2 regions of the Acidovorax sp. GW458-11-26-14-TSB4 genome follow, and region 2 is predicted to be linked to the other one. Evidence: riboswitches for the same ligand, from Rfam matches in the RefSeq annotation. Region 2 holds a riboswitch; the other holds the start of a gene.
What was found. Region 2 has a riboswitch for S-adenosylhomocysteine ahead of ahcY (adenosylhomocysteinase). Riboswitches for the same ligand answer to the same signal wherever they lie in the genome.
Positions count from the first base shown of each region.

Region 1 (10,959 bases), on a different contig from region 2:
CCTACAACACGCTCATCCTGATGAACGACCAGGGCGAGATCGTGCAGAAGTACCGCAAGATCATGCCCTGGACGCCCATCGAGGGCTGGTACCCGGGCGACCAGACCTACGTGAGCGAGGGCCCCAAGGGCCTCAGGATCAGCCTCATCATCTGCGACGATGGCAACTACCCCGAGATCTGGCGCGATTGCGCGATGAAGGGCGCCGAGCTCATCGTGCGCTGCCAGGGCTACATGTACCCGGCCAAGGAGCAGCAGATCCTCATCAGCAAGGCCATGGCCTTCGCCAACAACACCTACGTGGCGGTGGCCAATGCGGCGGGGTTCGATGGCGTGTACAGCTACTTCGGCCATTCGGCACTGATCGGCTTCGACGGCCGCACGCTGGGCGAATGCGGGGAGGAGGAGTACGGCGTGCAGTATGCGGCGCTGTCCACCAGCCTGATCCGGGATTTCCGCAGGAACGGCCAGTCCGAGAACCATTTGTTCAAGCTGCTGCACCGCGGCTACACCGGCATGATCAACTCCGGCGAAGGGGACAAGGGCGCCGCCGCCTGCCCCTACGGCTTCTACCAGCGCTGGGTGACCGACCCCGAGGGCACGCGCCAGGCCGTGGAGGCGCTCACGCGCAGCACCGTGGGCACGGCGGAATGCCCCATTGAGGGCATTCCGCACGCATAGGCTTGGGTCAGCGTCGCTCTGTGCCGTTCCCCATCGGGAACGCCTGGAAAGCGCGCGTGAAGTCGCAGCAGGACTGTGCGAGCATGGTGATGGACGACACCAGCGCACTGCGGTGCTCGCCCTTGTACAGCGCCACGTAGGGCACCGGGGGCAGGGGCGGATCCACCTCCAGCACGGCCAGCATGCCGGCGCCGATGAGCGGGTCCAGGCAGTGGCGCGGCAGGTAGCTCACGCCCAGGCCCGAGATGGTCAGGCCGATCAGCGCGATCAGGTTGCTCACCACGATGGCGTCCGAGGGTTCGGCGCCCAGTTCCTTCATCCATGCGTCGTAGCGCCGGCCGGTGCCTGACGACTGGCCCTGCACCAGCAGCCGCTGGTGCGCCAGCTGATGCAGGCGCACCGGGCCGGCGGGCAGCAGGCCGGGCTGGCACATCCAGGCGCTCTCCACCTGGCCCACGGCCTTGGCGGGCAGGCGCGCATCGGCAAACGCATCGGGCACGATGACCAGGTCCAGGTCGTCGGCCAGCAGCTTGTCGCGCAGCGGCAGGCTGCCGTCCACGTCAGGCTCCAGCGTCACCTTGGGGTAGTGCTGCTGCACCAGCGCCACCAGCCGGGGCAGCCAGGTCATGGCCGTGAGTTCGGTCACGCCGATGCGCAGGCGCCGCTCGATCACCCCCGGCTTGCTGAACTGCTCCACCGCCGCATCGCGCTGGCGCAGCAGCTGGCGTGCCAGTACGAACATCTCTTCGCCCTTTTCGGTGAGCCGCGCCGTGCGCTGGCCGCGGTCGAACAGTGGGGTGTCGAACAGCTGCTCCAGCTCATGCACCCGTTTGGACACGGCCGACTGCGAGGTGTGCAGCTTGTGTGCCGCCTGGGCAAAGCCACCCAACTGGGCGATCCAGTACAGGGCCTCGAGCTGCTTGAAGGTCATCATGGGAGTACGCGGCTTTCAAATCACTTTTATTCATGCAATTCGAGCACAAAAAATCGCTTTTTTAAAAGTGACGGCAATTCCAGAATCCGTTCCAGCCCGTCACCGAATGCACTGACTGTGTTATTTCCGGTGGCGACCCTGGTCCCGCCGACCGTCTCCGTTGACTGGAAACACCGCCATGCACGCTTTCAAGATGTCTGTCCTCGCCGCATTGGGCGCCACCCTGCTCGCCTCGGCCACCATGGCGCAGGAGATCGACACCCTGCGCAAGATCAAGGAGAGCGGCACCATCCACATCGGCAACCGCGACAGCTCCGTCCCGTTCTCGTACAAGCCTGCAGGCAGCGGCGACCCCGTCGGCTTTTCCAACGACATCTGCCTGAAGATCGTCGACGCCGTCAAGGCCAAACTCGGCCTGCCCGCGCTGCGCGTGCAATACACCCTGCTCAATTCGCTGAACCGCATTCCGCTGATACAGAACGGCACCGTGGACCTGGACTGCGCCACCACCACCAACTCGGTGGTGCGCCAGCAGCAGGTCGCATTTGCGCCCAGCCACTTCGTCACCAACATCACTGTGGCGGTCAAGAAGAAGTCGGGCATCACCTCGCTGGCGGACCTGGCGGGCAAGAGCGTGGCGACCGTGGCCGGCAGCACCTCGATCCAGTTGCTGCGCAGCTTCCGCCGCTCAGAAAACCTGGAGGTGCAGGAGATTTCGGGCAAGGACACCGCCGACGCCTTCCTGTTGCTGGCCAGCGACCGGGCCGTGGCCTACGTGCTCGACGACGTGCAGCTCGCAGGGCTGATCGCCGTGTCACCCAACCCCGGCGACTACGTGATCCTCAAGGACGTGGTGCTGCGCCAGGAGCCCTACGGCATCATGCTGCGCAAGAACGATGCGGCCTTCCAGGCGCTGGTGGACCAGACGGTCACGCAGCTCATGAAGTCCGGCGAGATGGAGCGGCTGTATGCGCGCTGGTTCACCCAGCCCATCCCGCCGAGCAACATCAACATCAACTTCCCCATGACCGATGCGGTACGCGAGGCCTACCGCAACCCCAACAACAAGGGGGTGTGATGGCTGCATCCTCTCTGACCCGGTATCCCGAAGGCCTGCTGTTCCCTGAGGACCTGATGCGCGCGGTGCGCGAGCGCTTCCTGCAGGTGGAGCATGACCACCGTGGGCGCGAGCGCCTGTATTTTGACAATGCGGGCGGCTCGCTGCGTCTGAAGGCCGCCATGGAGCGCATGGGCCAGGTCGATGCCGTGCCCGACAACACCGAGCGCATCCACGAGGTGGCGCGCGAGTTGCAGTGCGTGCAGGCCACCGGCGCGGCCGACCTGCGCACATTGCTCAACGCGCAGGGAGGCAGCGTCTATGCGGCCCTGACTGCATCGGGCGCCATGTTCGACATGGTGCGCGCCGTGGCCGAGAACGTGCCGGGCACCAACATGGTCACCACGGTGCTCGAGCACCCCTCGTCCTTCGACGCCATGGAGCGCTACGCGCGCCAGACCGAGCGCGAGCTGCGCGTGGCCCCGAGCAACCCGGCCACCGGCGGTGTCGACGTGGATGCCATCGTGCGCCTGGTGGATGGGGGCACCTGCCTGCTCAACGTGATCTACGCGTCCAACATCTCGGGCGCCAAGCTCGACATGGCGCGGATCGTGGAGCGCGCCCGCGCCGTGAAACCCGACCTGTACATCATCGTGGATGCCGTTCAGCATGCGCCCCACGGCCTCATCGACCTGCAGGCCACGCCGGTGGATGGCATCAACATCGCGCCCTACAAGTTCTTTGGCTGCCGCGGTTCGGGCCTGGCCTGGCTGTCGGACCGCGCGGCCGCATTGCCCCACCACAAGCTGGCCGGCAAGGCGCCCGATTTCTGGGACCTGGGCAGCGCCGCGCCCTGGCAGTTCGCGGTGCTGACCGAAATCATGGACTACGTGTGCTGGCTGGGGGACGCCCCGGGTGTTGATGCGCCCGATGCCGCAGGCCGCCGTGAGCGCTTTGCCGCAGGCATGGAGCGCATCCTGCTGCACGAGCGCGCACTGCTGGCGCGCCTGCTCGATGGCAGTGCCGAGGCGCCCGGGCTGCGCGCCATGGAGGGCGTGCAGGTCTACCTGGACCATGGCGACCTGGAGCGGCGCGATTTGATCATCGCCATCGGCCTCGCGGGGATCGACTGCACACAGGCGGTGCACGAGTACGGCCTGCGCGGCGTCACGGTGTACGAGCGCAGCGCGGCCAGCATCTACTCGCGGCGCATGCTTGAATCGTTCGGGCTGCAGGGCGCCGTGCGGGTCTCGCCGCTGCACTGCCACTCGCCCGCGGATGTCGACCGGTTCCTGCACATCACGCAGGACATCGTGCGGGATGTCGCTGCGCGTTCGCTGGCGCTTGCTTAGGCCGGGACAGCCATGGCCATAATGCGGCCCACATGCTGGCGCCTGCATCCCTTCTCCCTCACTTCCTCCCCCTGGCCTGCATGGCCCTGACCGCCGTGGCCCTGCTGTCTGGCTGTGCCGCCCCTGCGCCCACCCCGCGCGGCGAGGTAAAGGGCGCATCCACCACCACGGGCGAACTGGCCCAGTCCGACGCGAACCGCATGGCCACACTGGCCATGCGCGACAACCTGGCCAGTCTGACCCTGCTGATGGACAAGCTCTACCGCCGCAACCCGGCCGAGTGGCGCAAGGGCGGTGCGGCCAGCCGCGAGCAGGCCATGGAGCGGGCGCGTGCCGCCATCGAGCAGCGCCAGCCCTGGGCGCCGCTGCAGGGGCGGCGCGACGTCGCGGCCCTGGCCTTTGCCCTGGCGCCCGAGTTCACGGGCGACCGGGTGGCTGCCTTCACTGTGGCCACGGCCGACATGCTGGTCACGGCCCATGGCGGCAAGACCGAGTTCTTCCTGCTTGACTCGCTCGATGCCCAGCACCTGTACAACGCTGCGCGCAATGTGGAATCGGCCGTGTGGCTGCTGGCGCAGCGCCGCAATGCCGCCGGCCAGCCGCTGTTGCTGGCCGACGAGATCGGGCCCGATGGGCGCAACCTGAGCTTCGAGCGCGAATTCGGCAAGCTCATCGCCCGCCTGGACCTGGTGGCCGTGGTGGTGACCGAGAAGTACCGCCGCGCAGCGATCAGCTATGTGCAGGGCATTGTCGGGGGCACGTTCCTTCAATTCCTGCCAGTTCGGTAAAATCAGCCTCCCCCCGAGGAGCGTTGCAGCGTGCCGCCCAGGTCCCAGATGGCCAGGCGTGCCCGTCAGGCTCGGGGCCGACCACCCCGCAACGACGCTCACCTGTGTTCGATCCCCCTTGCAGGTGAGCCTGATGTCCGCCATTTCCTCGATTCCTCCACTGAAGCTTTCCGGCCTGGAGCCCGTCTCCATTGGCGAGGGCACGCTGTTCGTCAACATCGGCGAGCGCACCAACGTCACCGGCTCCAAGGCCTTTGCCCGCATGATCCTCAACGGGCAGTACGAGGAGGCCCTGGCCGTGGCCCGCCAGCAGGTGGAGAACGGCGCCCAGGTCATCGACATCAACATGGATGAGGCCATGCTGGACAGCAAGGCTGCGATGGTGCGCTTTTTGCAGCTCATCGCCTCCGAGCCCGACATCGCGCGCGTGCCCATCATGGTCGACAGCTCCAAGTGGGAGGTGATCGAGGCCGGGCTGCGCTGCATCCAGGGCAAGGGCATCGTCAACTCCATCTCCATGAAGGAGGGGGTGGACAAGTTCAAGCACGAGGCGCGCCTGGTCAAGCGCTATGGCGCGGCCGCCGTGGTCATGGCCTTCGACGAGAAGGGCCAGGCCGACACCTTTGCGCGCAAGATCGAGATCTGCGAGCGCGCCTACCGCGTGCTGGTCGACGAGGTGGGCTTTCCGCCCGAGGACATCATCTTCGACCCCAACATCTTCGCGGTGGCCACCGGCATCGAGGAGCACAACAACTACGCCGTCGACTTCATCGAGGCCGTGCGCTGGATCAAGCAGAACCTGCCCGGCGCCAAGGTCTCGGGCGGCGTGTCCAATGTGAGTTTCAGCTTCCGCGGCAACGACCCGGTGCGCGAGGCCATCCACACCGTATTCCTGTACCACGCCATCCAGGCAGGCATGGACATGGGCATCGTCAACGCCGGCATGGTCGGCGTCTACGACGACCTGGAGCCCACGCTGCGCGAACGTGTCGAGGACGTGGTGCTCAACCGCCGCCCCGATGCCGGCGAGCGCCTGGTCGAGGTGGCCGAGACCGCCAAGAGCGGCGCCAAGGACGAGAGCAAGAAGCTCGAATGGCGCGGCACGCCCGAGGCCCCGCGCACCGTGGGCGAGCGCCTGTCGCACGCGCTGGTGCACGGCATCACCGACTTCATCGTCGAAGACACCGAGGAAGCCTACCGCGCCATCCTGGCCAAGGGCGGGCGCCCACTGCACGTGATCGAAGGCCCGCTGATGGACGGCATGAACGTGGTGGGCGACCTGTTCGGCGCCGGCAAGATGTTCCTGCCCCAGGTGGTCAAGAGTGCGCGCGTGATGAAGTCCGCCGTGGCCCACCTGATCCCCTACATCGAGGAAGAAAAGCGCCAGGACGAACTGGCCGGCCGCGACGTGCGCAGCAAGGGCAAGATCATCATCGCCACCGTCAAGGGCGACGTGCACGACATCGGCAAGAACATCGTCACCGTCGTGCTCCAGTGCAACAACTTCGAAGTCGTGAACATGGGCGTGATGGTGCCCTGCCACGAGATCCTGGCGCGCGCCAAGGTCGAGGGGGCCGACATCGTGGGCCTGTCGGGCCTGATCACGCCCAGCCTCGAAGAGATGCAGTACGTGGCCGGCGAGATGCAGAAGGACGACCACTTCCGCATCAAGAAGATCCCGCTGCTCATCGGCGGTGCCACCACCAGCCGCGTGCACACCGCCGTGAAGATCGCGCCGCACTACGAAGGCCCTGTCGTCTACGTGCCCGATGCCTCGCGCAGCGTGAGCGTGGCCCAGAGCCTGCTCGGCGAGGGGGTGGACAACTACGTGCAGGAGCTCAACGCCGACTACGACAAGGTGCGCACCCAGCACGCCAACAAGAAGCAGACCCCGCTGTGGCCCCTGGCCAAGGCGCGCGCCAACAGGACGCCGGTGGACTGGACGACCTTCAAGCCCACCGTGCCGCGCGCCCTGGGCCGCCGCGTGTTCAAGAACTTCGACCTGGCCGAGCTGGCCCGCTACATCGACTGGGGCCCGTTCTTCCAGACCTGGGACCTGGCCGGCCCGTACCCTGCCATCCTGAGCGACGAGGTGGTGGGCGTGGAGGCCACGCGCGTGTTCGCCGATGCGCAGGCCATGCTGAAAAAGATCATCGAAGGCCGCTGGCTCACGGCCAGCGGCGTGATGGCCCTGTACCCGGCCAACAGCGTGAACGGCGGCGACGACATCGAGTTCTACACCGACGAAACCCGCACCGAGGTCGCCATGACCTGGTACGGCATGCGCCAGCAGGCCGAAAAGCAGGTCATCGACGGCGTGACCCGCCCCAGCCGCTGCCTGGCCGACTTCGTCGCACCCAAGGACAGCGGCATTGCCGACTACGCCGGCCTGTTCGCCGTGACGGCGGGCCTCGGGATCGAGAAGAAGGAAAAGGCCTTCATCGACGCCCTGGACGATTATTCGGCCATCATGTTCAAGAGCCTGGCAGACCGCCTGGCCGAAGCCTTTGCCGAGTGCCTGCACCAGCGCGTGCGCACCGACCTGTGGGGCTACGCTGCGGGCGAGCAACTGAGCAACGACGATATGATCGCCGAGAAGTACGCCGGCATCCGCCCCGCGCCCGGCTACCCCGCCTGCCCCGACCACAGCGCCAAGACGGAGCTGTTCCGCGTGCTGCAGTGCGAGGAGGTCGGCATGGCCCTCACCGAAAGCCTGGCCATGATGCCGGCCGCCAGCGTGAGCGGCTTCTACCTGGGCCACCCCGAGAGCGTGTACTTCAACGTCGGCAAGATCGGCGAGGACCAGCTGCACGACATGGCCCAGCGCCGGGGTATGGACGAGGCCGTGCTGGCGCGGCTGCTGGCGCCGAATCTGTAAAAGGCAGCCCCATCATGGGGCTGCCTGTGGACCATCAGGCGACGATGGTCCCGCTCACCTCGCCCAGCCCGATCCGCACCGCGCCTTCGCGCTCGCACCAGCCCTTGAGGATCAGCGTGTCGCCGTCTTCCAGGAAGCTGCGCTGCTCGCCGTTGGGCAGTGTGATGGGCTGCTTGCCGCCGCTGGCCAGCTCCAGCAGGGAGCCCGCCTCGGTCACCTCGGGGCCCGACAGCGTGCCCGATCCCATCAGGTCGCCGGGTTGCAGGTTGCAGCCGTTCACCGTGTGGTGCGCCACGAGCTGCGCGGGCGTCCAGTACGCGGCGCGGCGGCTGTTGGTGGCCGACAGGCGCACGGGGGCCTCGCCGGCCTCGCGCATGCGGGCCGTCTGCAGCAGCACTTCCAGGGTGATGTCGAAGGCGCCCTGGCTGCGGTTGTTGGCCGAGTCCAGGTAGGGCAGGGGCTGCGGGTCGGCGGCATCGCGCTCGAAGGCGGCCCGGAAGGGCGCCAGCGCTTCCATGGTCACCACCCAGGGCGAGAGGGTGCTGGCGAAGTTCTTCGACAGGAAGGGCCCCAGCGGCTGGTATTCCCAGCCCTGGATGTCGCGTGCGCTCCAGTCGTTGAACAGCGCCACGCCGAACAGGTGCTGTTCTGCTTGGCCGATGGCGATGGGCTCGCCCTGGGCATTGCCCTGGCCGATGAACCAGCCCAGCTCCAGCTCGTAGTCCAGGCGCTTGCAGGGGCCGAGCGTGGGCACGGCCGCATCGGGCGCCTTGGTCTGGCCCTGCGGGCGCTTGATGCGCTGGCCGCTGATGCCGATGGACGAGGCGCGCCCGTGGTAGCCGATGGGCACCCACTTGTAGTTGGGCAGCAGCGGGTTGTCCGGGCGGAACTGCTTGCCCACGGTGGTGGCGTGGTGCACGCTGGTGTAGAAGTCCGTGTAGTCGCCGATCTGGCAGGGCACGGCCATCTCCACGCTGGATTGGGGCACCAGGGCCTGCGTCCAGGCGGCCTGCTGGCTGCTATTGCCTTCGCGCAGGCCTTCGGACAGCTGCTGGCGCAGGGCCTGGCGCTCGGCGGGCGTGGCGGCCATCAGCGCGTTCATGTCGTTGTGGGCCACCAGGCCGGCGGCCTGCAGGTCCAGGATCTGGTCGCCGATGGCCACGCCGATGCGCAGGGCCTCGCGGCTGCCCGCCGTGCGGAAGCGCCCGAAGGGCAGGTTCTGGATGGGGAAGTCGCAGCCTGCCACATTGGCGGATGCGACCCAGCTGCGCAGTTGGGTGCCGTGGGTGGCGTCGAGGGTGGTGCTCATGGTCAGTCGGGATGGAAGAAAAAGGAAAAGGATCAGTCTGCGCTCATCTGCGCGCTGTGGGCGACCTTGCCCAGGCGCTCGTACTCGCGCTTGGTCAGGGCATCGAACTCCGCCACGCTGGCGCTGCGCGGGGTGAAGCCCGCGGCCAGCAGCTTGTCCTTGACGGCCGGGTCGGCCAGGGCGTCGGCCAGCGCCTTGTTCAGGCGCTGCGCCACGGCAGCGGGCAGGCCCGCGGGGCCGTAGACGCCGAACCAGGGCTCGACCACCGCCTCGGGCAGGCCGGCTTCGGCCAGGGTGGGCACGTCGGGCAGAGCGGGCGAGCGCTGGGCGCCGGCCACCGCCAGGGCACGCAGCTTGCCGGCCTGGATGTGGGGCAGGGAGGCGGGCAGGTTGTCGAAGGCAATCGGCACCTGGCCGCCGATCAGGTCGGTGATCAGCGGCGCGCTGCCCTTGTAAGGCACGTGCACCAGGTCGGTCTTGCTGGTCTGTGCGAACAGCACGCCCGTCAGGTGCATGGAGGTGCCGGCGCCGGCCGTGGCGTAGGGGACACCGGGGCTCTTCTTGGCATGGGCGACCAGCTCGGCAACGGTCTTCACGGGCAGGGCGGGGCCGGCTTCGAGCACGATGGTGGAGTTGCCCAGCAGGCCCACGGCGGTGAAGTCCTTGCGCGGGTCAAAGGGCATCTTCTTGTAGATGTGCGGGTTCAGCGCGTTCGTGGAGATGGCGCCCATGCCCACGGTGTAGCCGTCGGGCGCGGCCTTGGCCACGGCGTCCATGCCGATATTGCCGCCCGCGCCCGCGCGGTTGTCGATGATGACCGGCTGGCCCAGGGTCTGCGCCATGTGGGCGCCCACGGTGCGTGCCACCAGGTCGGTGGTGCCGCCGGGGGCATAGGGCACGACGAAGCGAATGGGCTTGGACGGGAAGTCCTGCGCAGCCAGCGGGCCGGCGGCCAGGCCGAGCACGGCGGCAGTGGTGGCGCCCAGCAGGGTGCGGCGGGTGAGCGGGGAGCGGGCGAAAGCGGCCATGGGCAATGTCTCCAGAGATGGTTGTTCGAATCTGCGCATTCTTGGCCGGCCTGCGGTTTCCTACAATCGTTCTTTCCACTGCATGGACAAACAAGCATGGCCACCCTGGTGCTCGACCGCGTGCTGCGCATCCTCGACCAGCTCTCGCGCTACGACGCGCGCGGGCTGTCGCTGTCGGACATCGCGCGCCAGTCCGGCATCCCGCATCCCACCGTGCACCGGCTGCTGCAGGACATGATGGCCGCGCGCCTGGTGGCGGCGCTGCCGGAGGGCCGGGGCTATGTGCTGGGGCGCCGCCCCTTCGAGCACGGCCTGGCCGCGCGCGGCCGGCACGATGTGGCGCCGCTGTTCACGGCCAATCTGCAGCGCCTGGCCGATGCCACGGGCTATGCGGCCTACCTGTTCGTGCTCAGCGGCCATGAGGCCGTCTGCTATGCCCATACCAACGTACAGCGGCTGGAGCCGCCGCTGTCGGTCACGGTGGGCGGGCGCCGCCCGCTGGGTGTGGGCGCGGCCGGCCTGGCGCTGATGGCGGCGCAGGACGAGGCGCTCATCGAAGCCGCCCTGGCCACCAATGCGCCCACGCTGGGTCGCTATGGCGGGCTGGACGAGGCCACGCTGCGCACGCTGCTCACCCAGACCCAGGCCCTGGGCTATGCGCGCAGCGGCGGCTGCCTGAACACCAATACCGCCGCCGTGGGCCATGCCGTGGTGGATGCGGGCGGCCGGGCGTTCGCGGCCGTCAGCCTGTCGACCACCGTGGCGCGGCTTACCCAGCGCGAGGCGGGGCGCCTGGCCGCACTGCTGCGCACCGAGATCGCGGACATCCAGCCGCGCGTGCACTTCCACTGGAGCGATTCCTCGCCCCTGCGTTGAGGCCATTGCTTACTGCGGCGCCTGCTCGGTGCCCGCGGCCATCTCCAGCTGCATCAT
Region 1 is NZ_JBWKYR010000001.1:589,985-600,943, forward strand. Features, by position in the region: gene AC07X5_RS02805 (aliphatic amidase) at 1-680, shown strand, start outside; gene AC07X5_RS02810 (LysR family transcriptional regulator) at 688-1,611, opposite strand; gene AC07X5_RS02815 (amino acid ABC transporter substrate-binding protein) at 1,808-2,692, shown strand; gene AC07X5_RS02820 (aminotransferase class V-fold PLP-dependent enzyme) at 2,692-4,023, shown strand; gene AC07X5_RS02825 (hypothetical protein) at 4,056-4,811, shown strand; S-adenosyl-L-homocysteine riboswitch at 4,821-4,918, shown strand; gene metH (methionine synthase) at 4,945-7,689, shown strand; gene fahA (fumarylacetoacetase) at 7,724-8,998, opposite strand; gene AC07X5_RS02840 (Bug family tripartite tricarboxylate transporter substrate binding protein) at 9,031-10,026, opposite strand; gene AC07X5_RS02845 (IclR family transcriptional regulator) at 10,123-10,902, shown strand; gene AC07X5_RS02850 (shikimate kinase) at 10,912-10,959, opposite strand, start outside.
Region 1: it holds a riboswitch for S-adenosylhomocysteine, as region 2 does, so the genes downstream of both, metH (methionine synthase) here and ahcY (adenosylhomocysteinase) in region 2, are expected to answer to the same signal.

Region 2 (10,959 bases):
GATCAAGCTCGTGATCGCCTTCCCAGCCGGTGGGCCCACCGACATCACCATGCGCTCGCTGGCCGACAACGCGGGCAAGATCCTGGGCCAGCCCGTCATCGTGGAGAACAAGCCCGGCGCCGGCGGCACGCTGCCTGCGCAGCAGCTGCAGTCGTCCCCGCCCGATGGTTACACCGTCGCGCAGATTCCGCTGGGCGTGTTCCGCCTGCCCTACACCACCAAGATCAGCTGGGATCCGGTCAAGGACATCGCCTACGTGCTCAACGTGACCGGCTATGCCTTTGGCCTGGTGGTGCCCGCCGATTCGCCGCTCAAGACCTGGACGCACTTCGTGGCCTGGGCCAAGGCCAACCCCGGCAAGCTCAGCTACGGCTCCACCGGCACCATGACCAGCCCGCACCTGACCATGGAACTCATCGCCCAACAGCTGGGGCTGGAGCTGCTGCACGTGCCCTACAAGGGCAGTGCCGACCTGATGCAGTCCATCCTGGGTGGGCAGATCATGGCCGCGGCCGACTCCACGGGCTTTGCCCCGCAGGTCGAGGCCGGCAAGCTGCGCGTGCTCAACACCTGGGGCGCGGAGCGCCTGGCCAAGTTCCCCGATGCACCTACCCTGAAGGAACTGGGGCTCAACCTGGTGCAGAACTCGCCGTTCGGCATCGGCGCGCCCAAGGGCACGCCCGATGCGGTGGTCAAGCGCCTGCACGATGCTTTCAAGAAGGCCATGGAGCAGGAGAGCTACAAGACCGCCCTGGCGCGCTACGACATGGTGCCCATGTACATGAGCACCTCCGCCTACCAGAAGTTCGCGCAGGACACCTATGCGCGCGAGAAGGCACTGGTCGAGAAGCTGGGGCTGGCCAAGCCCTCCTGACCCGAAGGCGGTGGCTCCGGCCTCTTTTCTGCGCCCTTAGCGCAGAAAGGGTCAGAGCCAGCCGGCCTTGCGGAACCGGTAGTACAGGAAGCCGCACGCAGCGCCGATGGCGGCCAGGGCCGCCACGTAACCATAGCGCCACTTGAGCTCGGGCATGTGCTCGAAGTTCATGCCCCAGATGCCCGCGAAGGTGCACGCCATGAAATTTCCCCGCACCCCTTTCGCCATCGCCCTGCTGACCGCTTTCCCCTTGCTGGCGAGTGCCCAGCTGACCGGCAACGTGACCCTGACCACCAACTACCAGTTCCGTGGCCAGGACCAGGACGCCTCCAAGGCCCGGGCTGTCAAGCCCGCGATCCAGGGCGGCTTCGACTACGCCTTCGGCGGGTCCGGTTTCTAGAACCTGCCCCAGGCCTTTTTGCAGCCGCGTTGGAGTGCAATCGGGATGAGTGGATGCTTCGGGTGCGCCGCATGGGCTCATGCCCATGCAAGCAGCCGGGGCGTCCAATCGCCCGATTTCACTCCAACCCGAAGGGCAAGTGCCTTTTCGGGCGGTCTGCGGCGTTGCGGCGCTTGTTGATAGCCGAGCTATCAACTGCGCGCCGCGCCTAGCATCCCATCCCGAAAAGGAACTTGCGCGGCTTCAAAAAAGCCTGGAGCAGGTTTTTCGGCAACTGGAATTCCAGCGTCGACTGGCTCTCGGGTAACTCCATCGAGTCCGACATCTACGGCGGCTACAAGTTCAAGGCCGGCGGCGCCGACCTGGATGTGGGCCTCTTGACCTACATCTACCCCGGCAACAGCAACGGCAACACCACCGAAGCCTATGGCGCGGCCACCTTCGGGCCCGTGACCGCCAAGTACTCGCACACGCTGTCCAAGGACTACTTCGCCTATGCCGGTCCCGGCAGAGGGCCTTGTCAGGCAGTGGCCGCCAGAATGCGCTGCGCCACCTCGGCAAAGCCGGCGCCGCGCTCGCCCTCGGTCACATAGCGCGGCAGGTGCGCCAGCTGCGGCACGAAGCGCGCGATGTTGGCCACGCCCACGCTGTGCACGAAGTGCTGGAACATGAGCTGGTCGTTGGTCGAGTCGCCCACGTAGACCCAGCGGCCGATCTCGGCATCGAGGTCGCGGCCGAACAGCTCGCGCACGATCCAGCGCGCGCCTTCGAGCTTGTTGTGCGCGCCGAACCAGCCATTGATGTGGATGCTGCTCACGGTGGCGTTCATCCCGGCCGCGCGCATGCGCTGCACGGCGGCGTCGATGGCGTCCTGCGGCAGGTGCGTGAACTCGCTGTGGTCGATGGCGATGTCGGTCTCGCGCCCTGGCGAATCGGTGGCACGTGATGCGCCTGCCACCTCGCGCTCGACCTGTGCCAGCACCTGCTGCATGCGCGCGTAGTTGGCGCTGCGGGTGGGCTCGTCCTGCTGGTAGGTCTTGGCCAGCGTCGGGCCCTGCGGCCCGTCCACGCGGCGCAGCGCCACGGCGCCGTTCTCGGCCACGATGGCGTCCACGGGCCAGCTCAGTGCAAAGGGCTCGCTCCAGCCCACGGGCCGGCCTGTGATGGGGATGACGTGCAGGCCGGCAGCGCGCAGCGCGCCCAGCGCCTGGAGCGCTTCGGGCGTGATGGCGCCGTCGGTGGTCAGGGTGTCGTCGATGTCGGTGAAGACCCCGAGCAGCGGGGGCAGGGTGGCGATGGGCCAGTGGGACAGGGGATGCATGAACGCGAAAGGGAAAAGCGGGCTGCCGTCCTCAGAACAGCAGCTCCAGGATTCTGTCGATCAGGGCCACGGAGAGGACCATGATCACGATGTAGCCGAGTGACTGCAATGCACGGCGGCGGTCCTGTCGGTTGGCAGCGGTGCGGTAGAGCCAGGCCGCAATGGGGGGCAGGGCGATGGGCCCCAGAATGGCCATGCCCATCATCGGGACCACGGCAAAACCGCCCCAGTTGTCGGCCGTGTTCATGGTCCGTGCGGACTGGAAAAGCTGGTAGGCCGGGATGGCCAGCACAACGAACAGGGCCGCCGAGGCAGCGGCTACGCTGATGTAGCGGGCCAGGGCGACATACACGGCGGCACTGGCAAGGAGGGCGCCCCACCACTTCAGCGCGGCCCAGCCATCGCGCGTTCGGGCCTGGGGAGCGGGCGCCGCCCTGGCCGCGCGTGCCTTGGCCTCGCGGGCCTGGGCTTCGCAGGTGCCGCGTTGCTCGCACGAGGCATTGGCGGCCAGGAAGCTGCGCAGTGCATCTTGCCGGGGCAGTGCGAGTGCCGTGGCGATCGCGCTGCGTTCGGATTCCCGGTCGAGCGCGTCGGACCGGATGCGCAGCCGCCCCTGCTGCTGGGCGGCCAGGAGCACCGCGCCCGCATCCTCTGCGACCCCCTGCAGTGCCGGACCGCGGCACAGGTAGGGCAGGGGCTTGTCGGGCGCCAGAGGGGCGCGGGCTTGGTAGCGGGGCGTCTCGCAGGCCATCGACCAAGCGGGTGGGGCGTGGGAAGCCGCGGCGCGCTCCGGCAGCAGTTCCAGATCGAATGGCCCCAGGGCCAGCGCCCCGCTGCCGGTGTTGCGCAGTTCCACCAGGGCAAAGACGCCAGGCGCCGGCGGCACGCCCGGCACGGGCGTGGCGACCGAGGCTTTGGCGTTGCCGCGCACCACCCACACGCCCGGGCGCAGGTTCACCAGGCGTTCTTGCAGGCTGCCGATCTCCTCGGGCAGCGGCACGCCGGCTTCGGGCAGTGCGATGCGCATCTGGCGGGCCAGCAGGGCGTTCCACCAGCCCTTGGCGTCGCGGGTGCGGGCGGTGTTGTCTGGTGAGCCGACGGACGCGATGGCCTGGCCCAGGGTTTCGGTTGCCGGGGCGAAGTTGCCTGACGGCTGCAGGCTGGCCAGCCAGCGCAGCAGCAGGGCCTGGCGCAGAGCGGCGGCCTCGCGGGGGCGGCCCAATGCCTCCAGCGCTTGGGGCCAGTGCATGGACTCGACGGGCGCATCGCCGACCGGCAGGTTCAGGATGTCCTGAACGAGCGGGATTTCCGCGCGTGCCGCGGCGGGCTGCCTGGTGCTGTTGTGGGGCGTGTCTGCCATGGCCATGGCGCAGCACAGTGCCAGTGCGACCACGAGCAAGCACCGCCGCAGCAGGCCTGCCGCCCTCCCACGGAGCGCAGGCCGTGCTATCGAGAGCTGGGCATGCCGCATGGGAAGGGCGATGTCTGAGAGATGGCCGGGAGGAACGAACAGGCTCAGCTTGCGCTGCCCAGGCTCAGCCCGGCGTGCTCGCGCAGCGGGTGGAAGTGGATCTTGGGAAAGCGCTCCTGCGCCAGGCGCACATCGTAGGGCGAGGTGCACAGGTAGGCCAGGGTGTCGGCCGCATCGTGCGCCAGGCGCAGCGGGTAGGCGTCGGTGAAGGCGCGCAGGTCGGCGGCATTGTCCGCGGTGATCCAGCGCGCGCCGGTGTACTGGCAGCCTTCGAGACGCACGTCGGCGTCGTACTCGGCCTTCAGGCGGTGCTGCACCACTTCGAACTGCAGCTGGCCCACGGCGCCCAGCAGCATGTTGCCGCCCGCATCGGGCTTGAAGACCTGGATCGCGCCTTCCTCACCCAGCTGGGCCAGGCCCTGCTGCAGCTGCTTGGTGCGCAGCGGGTTCTTGAGCACCACGGTCATGAACATCTCGGGCGCGAAGAACGGCAGGCCGGTGAACTGCAGGTTGGCGCCATCGGTGATGGTGTCGCCGAGCTGCACGCCGCCGTGCGTGGTGAAGCCGATGATGTCGCCCGCATAGGCTTCTTCGACCGCCTCGCGGCGCTGCGACATGAAGGTCACCACCGAGGTCGGGCGCAGTTCCTTGGCGCTGCGCTGCACCTTGAGCTTCATGCCCGGCGTGTACTTGCCCGATGCCACGCGCACGAAGGCGATGCGGTCGCGGTGGTTGGCGTCCATGTTGGCCTGCACCTTGAACACCACGCCGGCAAAGCCTTCGTCCTCGGGCTGGATGGTCTTGACCACGGGCTGCTTGTTGACCTGCAGCGTGCTCACGCGCGGGCCGGGGGGCGGGGCCATGTCGACCAGGGCGTCGAGCACTTCCATCACCCCGAAGTTGTTCACCCCGGAGCCGAAGAACACGGGCGTCAGCTTGCCGGCCAGGAAGGCCTCGTGGTCCCATTCGGGCGAAGCGCCCACGGCCAGCTCCATGCTTTCCAGCGCCGCGTCGAATTCGGCACCGAAGCGCGCGCGCAGCGTGGCCTCGTCCGACAGGGGAATGGCCTCGAAATCCTGCGGGCGGCGCTCGCTGCCGGATTCGAACACCGTCATGGTCTTCGTGCGCAGGTTGATGATGCCGCCGAAGGCCTTGCCCTGGCCCACCGGCCAGGTCATGGGGCAGCAGGGCATGCCCAGCTCGCGCTCCACCTCGTCCATGATATCCAGCGGGTCGCGCACTTCGCGGTCCATCTTGTTCACGAAGGTGATGATGGGCGTATCGCGCTGGCGGCAGACCTCGATCAGGCGGCGCGTCTGCGCTTCCACACCGTTGGCCGCGTCGATCACCATGAGTGCCGAGTCCACGGCGGTGAGCACGCGGTAGGTGTCTTCCGAGAAGTCCTTGTGGCCGGGGGTGTCGAGCAGGTTGATCACATGCTCGCGGTACAGCATCTGCATGACCGAGGAGGCCACCGAGATGCCGCGCTGCTTTTCGATCTCCATCCAGTCCGAGGTGGCATGGCGGCTGGCCTTGCGACCCTTGACGGCGCCGGCGATCTGGATCGCGCCCGAGAACAGCAGCAGCTTTTCGGTCAGCGTGGTCTTGCCCGCGTCGGGGTGGGAAATGATGGCAAAGGTGCGGCGGCGCCGGGTTTCGGGGGCGTAGGACACAGGGAATTCCAGGGAAGGGGGTGGGCAGCTCGCTGCGGCAGAGGCCTGCGGCAGTCGGCGCGGCAGGCGCTCAAGCGCCCGGATATGCCGATTTTACCGGGCTCGCGACCCGGCCCCCTCTGCGGCCGTATCTCAATTGCTCCACCGCGCTTGGTACGACGCGCGACCGGTGAAACTGGCGCAGCCCAAGCCAGCGCCCCCGTGCAAGGGCCGCCCCGCCGCACCGGGGGCGGCCCCCTCAGGGGTATGGCGCGAAGCGACTCAGGGGGAGTCATTGTTCTTTGGTGTGGCGCGCATAAATCTTCTGCATGCCGCCCAGCCAGCGTTCGTAGTCCTGGCCCTTGTTGCGGAAGTACTGGGCCACCTCGGGGTGGGGCAGCACCAGGAAGCGCCCGTCCTGCATGGCGGCCAGCACGTCGCCTGCGACCTGCTCGGGTGGCAGGATGCCGTCGTGCGAGGCCGAGCCGCCATCGCCCGTGACCATGGCGGTCTGCACCGACTGCGGGCACAGGCAGGCCACGCCCACGCCGTTGCGGCCATAGGCGATGCGCAGCCACTCGGCAAACGCCACGGCCGCATGCTTGGTCACGGCATAGGGCGCGGATTCGACGATGGTCAGCAGCCCGGCGGCCGAGGCGGTGACGAGGAAGAAGCCCTCGCCGCGCTCCACCATCTCGGGCACCACGGCGCGCGCGGCCCAGACATGGGCCATGCCGTGGATGTTCCACATCGCGTCCCACAGCGGGTCTTCGAGTTCGATGCCGCCCGGCCGGCCCAGGATGCCGGCGTTGGAGAGGTAAGCGTCCACACGGCCGTACTGCTCGCGCGTGGTGGCCACCAGGGCCTTTATGTCGGCCTCGCGCGAGACATCGCAGCGCACGGCCAGGCCGCCGATCTCGTCGGCCACGGCCTGGGCCGGCTTCAGGTGCAGGTCGGCCACGACCACGGCGCGCGCGCCCTCGGCGGCAAAGCGCCGCGCCATGCTGCGGCCGATGCCGCTGGCGCCGCCGGTGACGATGATGACCTTGTCCTTCGGGTCCATGGGAAATGCTCCTTCTGCTGTGAGGGCGCCAGTGTGGAGCGGGCGGCCGGGGCCGGCAGCCGCGCAGGTGACAAGCTCAGCGTGGTGGGCGCAGGGCCGCGCAGCACAGCGTTTCCACGCCCCGGGCCCATTGCCGCATCCCGTCCGGGCCCAGTTGCAGCAGCAGGGCATAGCGCCGCCCGCCCCATGCAGACAGGTGCAGCGCCTGTGCCAGCTCCGGCCCTGGTGGGTGGGGCAGGTCGGTGCAGGCGGCCAGCACCCGGCCCCAGGCGGCGGCCAGTTCCTCGTGCACGCGCAGGTGGTGGTGCGGCTCGGCCATGGCGCCTTCCAGCGCCAGCATGTCGGGGTGGAAGGGGGGCAGCTCGGGCGCATCCACCCCGCACAACAGGCGCACCAGGTGGTGGATGCGCTGCTCCCAGGGCAGGCCGGCGGGCTGCACGGCCTCGCGCTCGATGGCAGCGAGCAGCGCTTCGATGCAGTGGCGCACATAACCCGAGAGCAGGGCCGTCTTGTTGGGGAAGTAGTCGTAGAGCGTGCCCACCGCGATGCCGGTCTCCAGCGCGACGTTGCGCGTGGTGAGTTTCTCCCAGCCGTCGCGCTGCCAAATCCGAACAAAGGCGTCGTAGATGGCCTGCACGGTGAAGCGTGCGCGGGCCTGGTGCGGCCGTTTCAGGGGCCTGGCGGCTGCGGCGGCGCTGGCGGGCGGGGCCTTCATCGGTTTCCGAACCCGCTCTCGGGCCGGGCGCCATAAAGTGACCGCAGCACTTTTTCACCACCGTACCGGAGATACACCATGACCATGCTGACCCGCCTGTTGACCGACAAGAATGCATTGAATCACACCCGCACCGAGCAGTCGCCCCTGGTGCCGCTGCAGCCCGGCGAGGCCATTCTGCGCGTGGACCGCGTGGCCGTGACCACCAACAACATCACCTATGCGGCCTTCGGCGATGCCATGCGCTACTGGGATTTCTTCCCCACCGGCGCAGCGGGCTGGGGCCACATGCCGGTGTGGGGCTTTGCCGAGGTGGTGGCATCCGACGTGGAGGGCGTGGTCGTGGGCGAGCGCTTCTATGGCTACTGGCCGATTGCCAGCCATTTGCGCATGCAGCCCGTGCGCGTGACGGCGCGCGGCTTCTACGATGGCGCGGAGCACCGCCAGGGCCTGACCTCGGCCTACAACCAGTACACGCGCTGCAGCGCAGACCCGGCCTACCGCGCCGAAGACGAGAACTGGCAGATGCTGGTGCGGCCCTTGTTCATCACCTCGTTCATGCTGGCGGACTTTCTGTCGGACAACGCGTTCTTTGGCGCGCGGCGCCTGGTGTTCTCCAGCGCGTCGAGCAAGACGGCCTTCGGTACGGCGTTCTGCCTGCAGGGGCAGGAGGGCATCGAGCGGGTGGCCCTCACCTCGCCACGCAACAGCGCCTTCGTGCAGGGCCTGGGGTGCTACGAGCGCACGGTGGCCTATGGCGAACTGGAGGCGCTGGGCACGGATGTGCCCACGCTGTACGTGGACTTCTCGGGCGACGAGGACCTGCGCGCACGCGTGCACCACCACTTGGCCGATGCGCTGGTCTATGACTGCTATGCGGGCTCGGCGCAGAACACGCATTTCCTGCGCGATACCGCCTTGCCCGGGCCGGCCCCCGCGTTCTACTTCGCGCCGGTGCAGATCAAGAAACGCAATGCCGACTGGGGGCCGGAGCTGGTGAACCAGAAGTTCAACGCCGCGCAGCGCGCCTTCATCGAACGCATCAGCGACGCCCGCCAGCCCTGGATGCGGGTGCAGGAACATGCGGGCTTTGCCGCCGCGCAGGCGCTGGTGGAGGACCTGCATGCCGGGCGCATCGACCCGCAGCTGGGCCATGTCGTCACGCTGTAGCGGTGGCATGCCGGATGCTTTTACTTATAATGCGCGCATCCGAGGAGCGTTGCAGCGTCCCCAGCACTGGCGGGGCGTGAGGCTCGGAGTCATCTAGCAACGACGCTCATCCACTTCTCGTGTGGTGAGCCTTCCGTCTCATCCCCGCGCGGCAAGTGGCTTTTCAAACATGCTTTGGAGCACACCATCATGAACGCACGCGTCGACGCCCCGGTCAATACCGACTGCATCATTGCCGACATCGGCCTGGCCGCCTGGGGCCGCAAGGAAATCCGCATCGCCGAAACCGAGATGCCCGGCCTGATGGCCATCCGCGAGGAATTCGCACCCCAGCAGGCGCTCAAGGGCGCCCGCATCACCGGCAGCCTGCACATGACGATCCAGACCGCCGTGCTGATCGAGACGCTGCAGGCCCTGGGCGCCCAGGTGCGCTGGGCATCTTGCAACATCTTCTCCACGCAGGACCATGCTGCCGCGGCCATCGCGTCCAACGGCACGCCCGTGTTCGCCGTCAAGGGTGAAACCCTGGCCGAGTACTGGGACTACACCCACCGCATCTTCGACTTCGGCCCCGCCGGCAGCGAAGGCGAAGGCCCCAACCTGATCCTGGACGACGGTGGCGACGCCACGCTGCTGATGCACCTGGGCCAGCGCGCCGAGAAGGACGCATCGCTGCTCGACAACCCCACCAGCGAAGAAGAGACCTGCCTGTACGCCTCCATCAAGGCCAAGCTGGCCGTGGACCCGACCTGGTACACCCGCAAGAGCGCCCAGATCATCGGCGTGACCGAAGAAACCACCACCGGAGTGCACCGCCTGAAGGAAATGTCGGCCAAGGGCACGCTGCTGTTCCGCGCGATCAACGTGAACGACTCGGTGACCAAGAGCAAGTTCGACAACCTGTACGGCTGCCGCGAGTCGCTGGTGGACGGCATCAAGCGTGCCACCGACGTGATGATCGCCGGCAAGGTGGCCTGCGTGGCCGGCTACGGCGACGTGGGCAAGGGCAGCGCCCAGGCCTTGCGTGCGCTGTCGGCCCAGGTCTGGGTGACCGAGATCGACCCCATCAACGCCCTGCAGGCCGCGATGGAAGGCTACAAGGTCGTGACTATGGAATATGCCGCCGACAAGGCCGACATCTTCGTGACCACCACCGGCAACAAGGACGTGATCACCCACGAGCACATGAAGGCCATGAAGGACCAGGCCATCGTCTGCAACATCGGCCACTTCGACAACGAAATCCAGGTCGCCACGCTCGAGCAGTACCAGTGGGAAGAGATCAAGCCCCAGGTGGACCACGTGATCTTCCCGGACGGCAAGCGCATCATCCTGCTGGCCAAGGGCCGCCTGGTGAACCTGGGCTGCGGCACGGGCCACCCCAGCTTCGTGATGTCCAGCTCGTTCGCCAACCAGACCATTGCCCAGATCGAGCTGTTCATGCACAAGGACCGCTACGAGAACGGCCAGGTCTACGTGCTGCCCAAGCACCTGGACGAAAAGGTCGCACGCCTGCACCTGAAGAAGGTCGGCGCCATGCTGACCGAACTGTCCGACGAACAGGCCGCCTACATCGGCGTGTCCAAGCAAGGCCCTTACAAGCCTGACACCTACCGCTACTGATCGGCTGTCGCCGCAGGCGCTCCTTCCCTCAAGGGAGGGGTGCCGGTCGCGGCGAACGCATTCCTGCCTTCGAGGCCTTGAAATCCATTGCCCTCGGGTGAGAGAGTGAAGTATGCGCGCAGATGTTTTTTTGGTGGAATCCGGCCATGCGGCCACGCGCTCGCAGGCGCAGCGCCTGATCGCGGCCGGGGTGGAGTGGCGCCTTTCGCCGCTGGCGCCCTGGCAGAAGGTGGCCAAGAACGGGGACGACATCCCGTCGGTGGCCGAGGTGCGGCTGCTCGACGGGGCCGAGGCGAAGTACATCTCGCGCGGCGGCCTCAAGCTCGAGGGCGCGCTCGCGGCCACGAAGCTGTCGGTAGATGGATTGCGCTGCCTGGACGTGGGCCAGAGCACCGGGGGATTCACCGACTGCCTTCTGCAGCAGGGCGCGGCCCAGGTGATCGGCGTGGATGTGGGCCAGGGACAGCTGCACGAGCGGCTGCGCAATGACCTGCGCGTGGTGGGCGTCGAAGGGCTCAATGCCCGCGCCATGACGGCCCAATCGCTGCAGGAAGCCTGCGAGGAAGCCTTGTCCGAATACGTGGAAACGGACATCGACGACAACGACACCCAGCCCGTCGCGCCCTATGCGTGGATGCGCAATGGCGGTGAGGTGGGTGATGAATACGAC
Region 2 is NZ_JBWKYR010000002.1:391,678-402,636, reverse strand. Features, by position in the region: gene AC07X5_RS08355 (tripartite tricarboxylate transporter substrate binding protein) at 1-874, shown strand, start outside; partial or broken gene AC07X5_RS08350 (CorA family divalent cation transporter) at 926-1,078, opposite strand; gene AC07X5_RS08345 (TorF family putative porin) at 1,029-1,274, shown strand; partial or broken gene AC07X5_RS08340 (TorF family putative porin) at 1,538-1,789, shown strand; gene AC07X5_RS08335 (HAD-IIB family hydrolase) at 1,795-2,595, opposite strand; gene AC07X5_RS08330 (hypothetical protein) at 2,627-3,955, opposite strand; gene AC07X5_RS08325 (peptide chain release factor 3) at 4,111-5,739, opposite strand; gene AC07X5_RS08320 (SDR family oxidoreductase) at 6,011-6,781, opposite strand; gene AC07X5_RS08315 (TetR/AcrR family transcriptional regulator) at 6,858-7,496, opposite strand; gene AC07X5_RS08310 (DUF2855 family protein) at 7,575-8,666, shown strand; S-adenosyl-L-homocysteine riboswitch at 8,704-8,781, shown strand; gene ahcY (adenosylhomocysteinase) at 8,856-10,289, shown strand; gene AC07X5_RS08300 (TlyA family RNA methyltransferase) at 10,402-10,959, shown strand, end outside.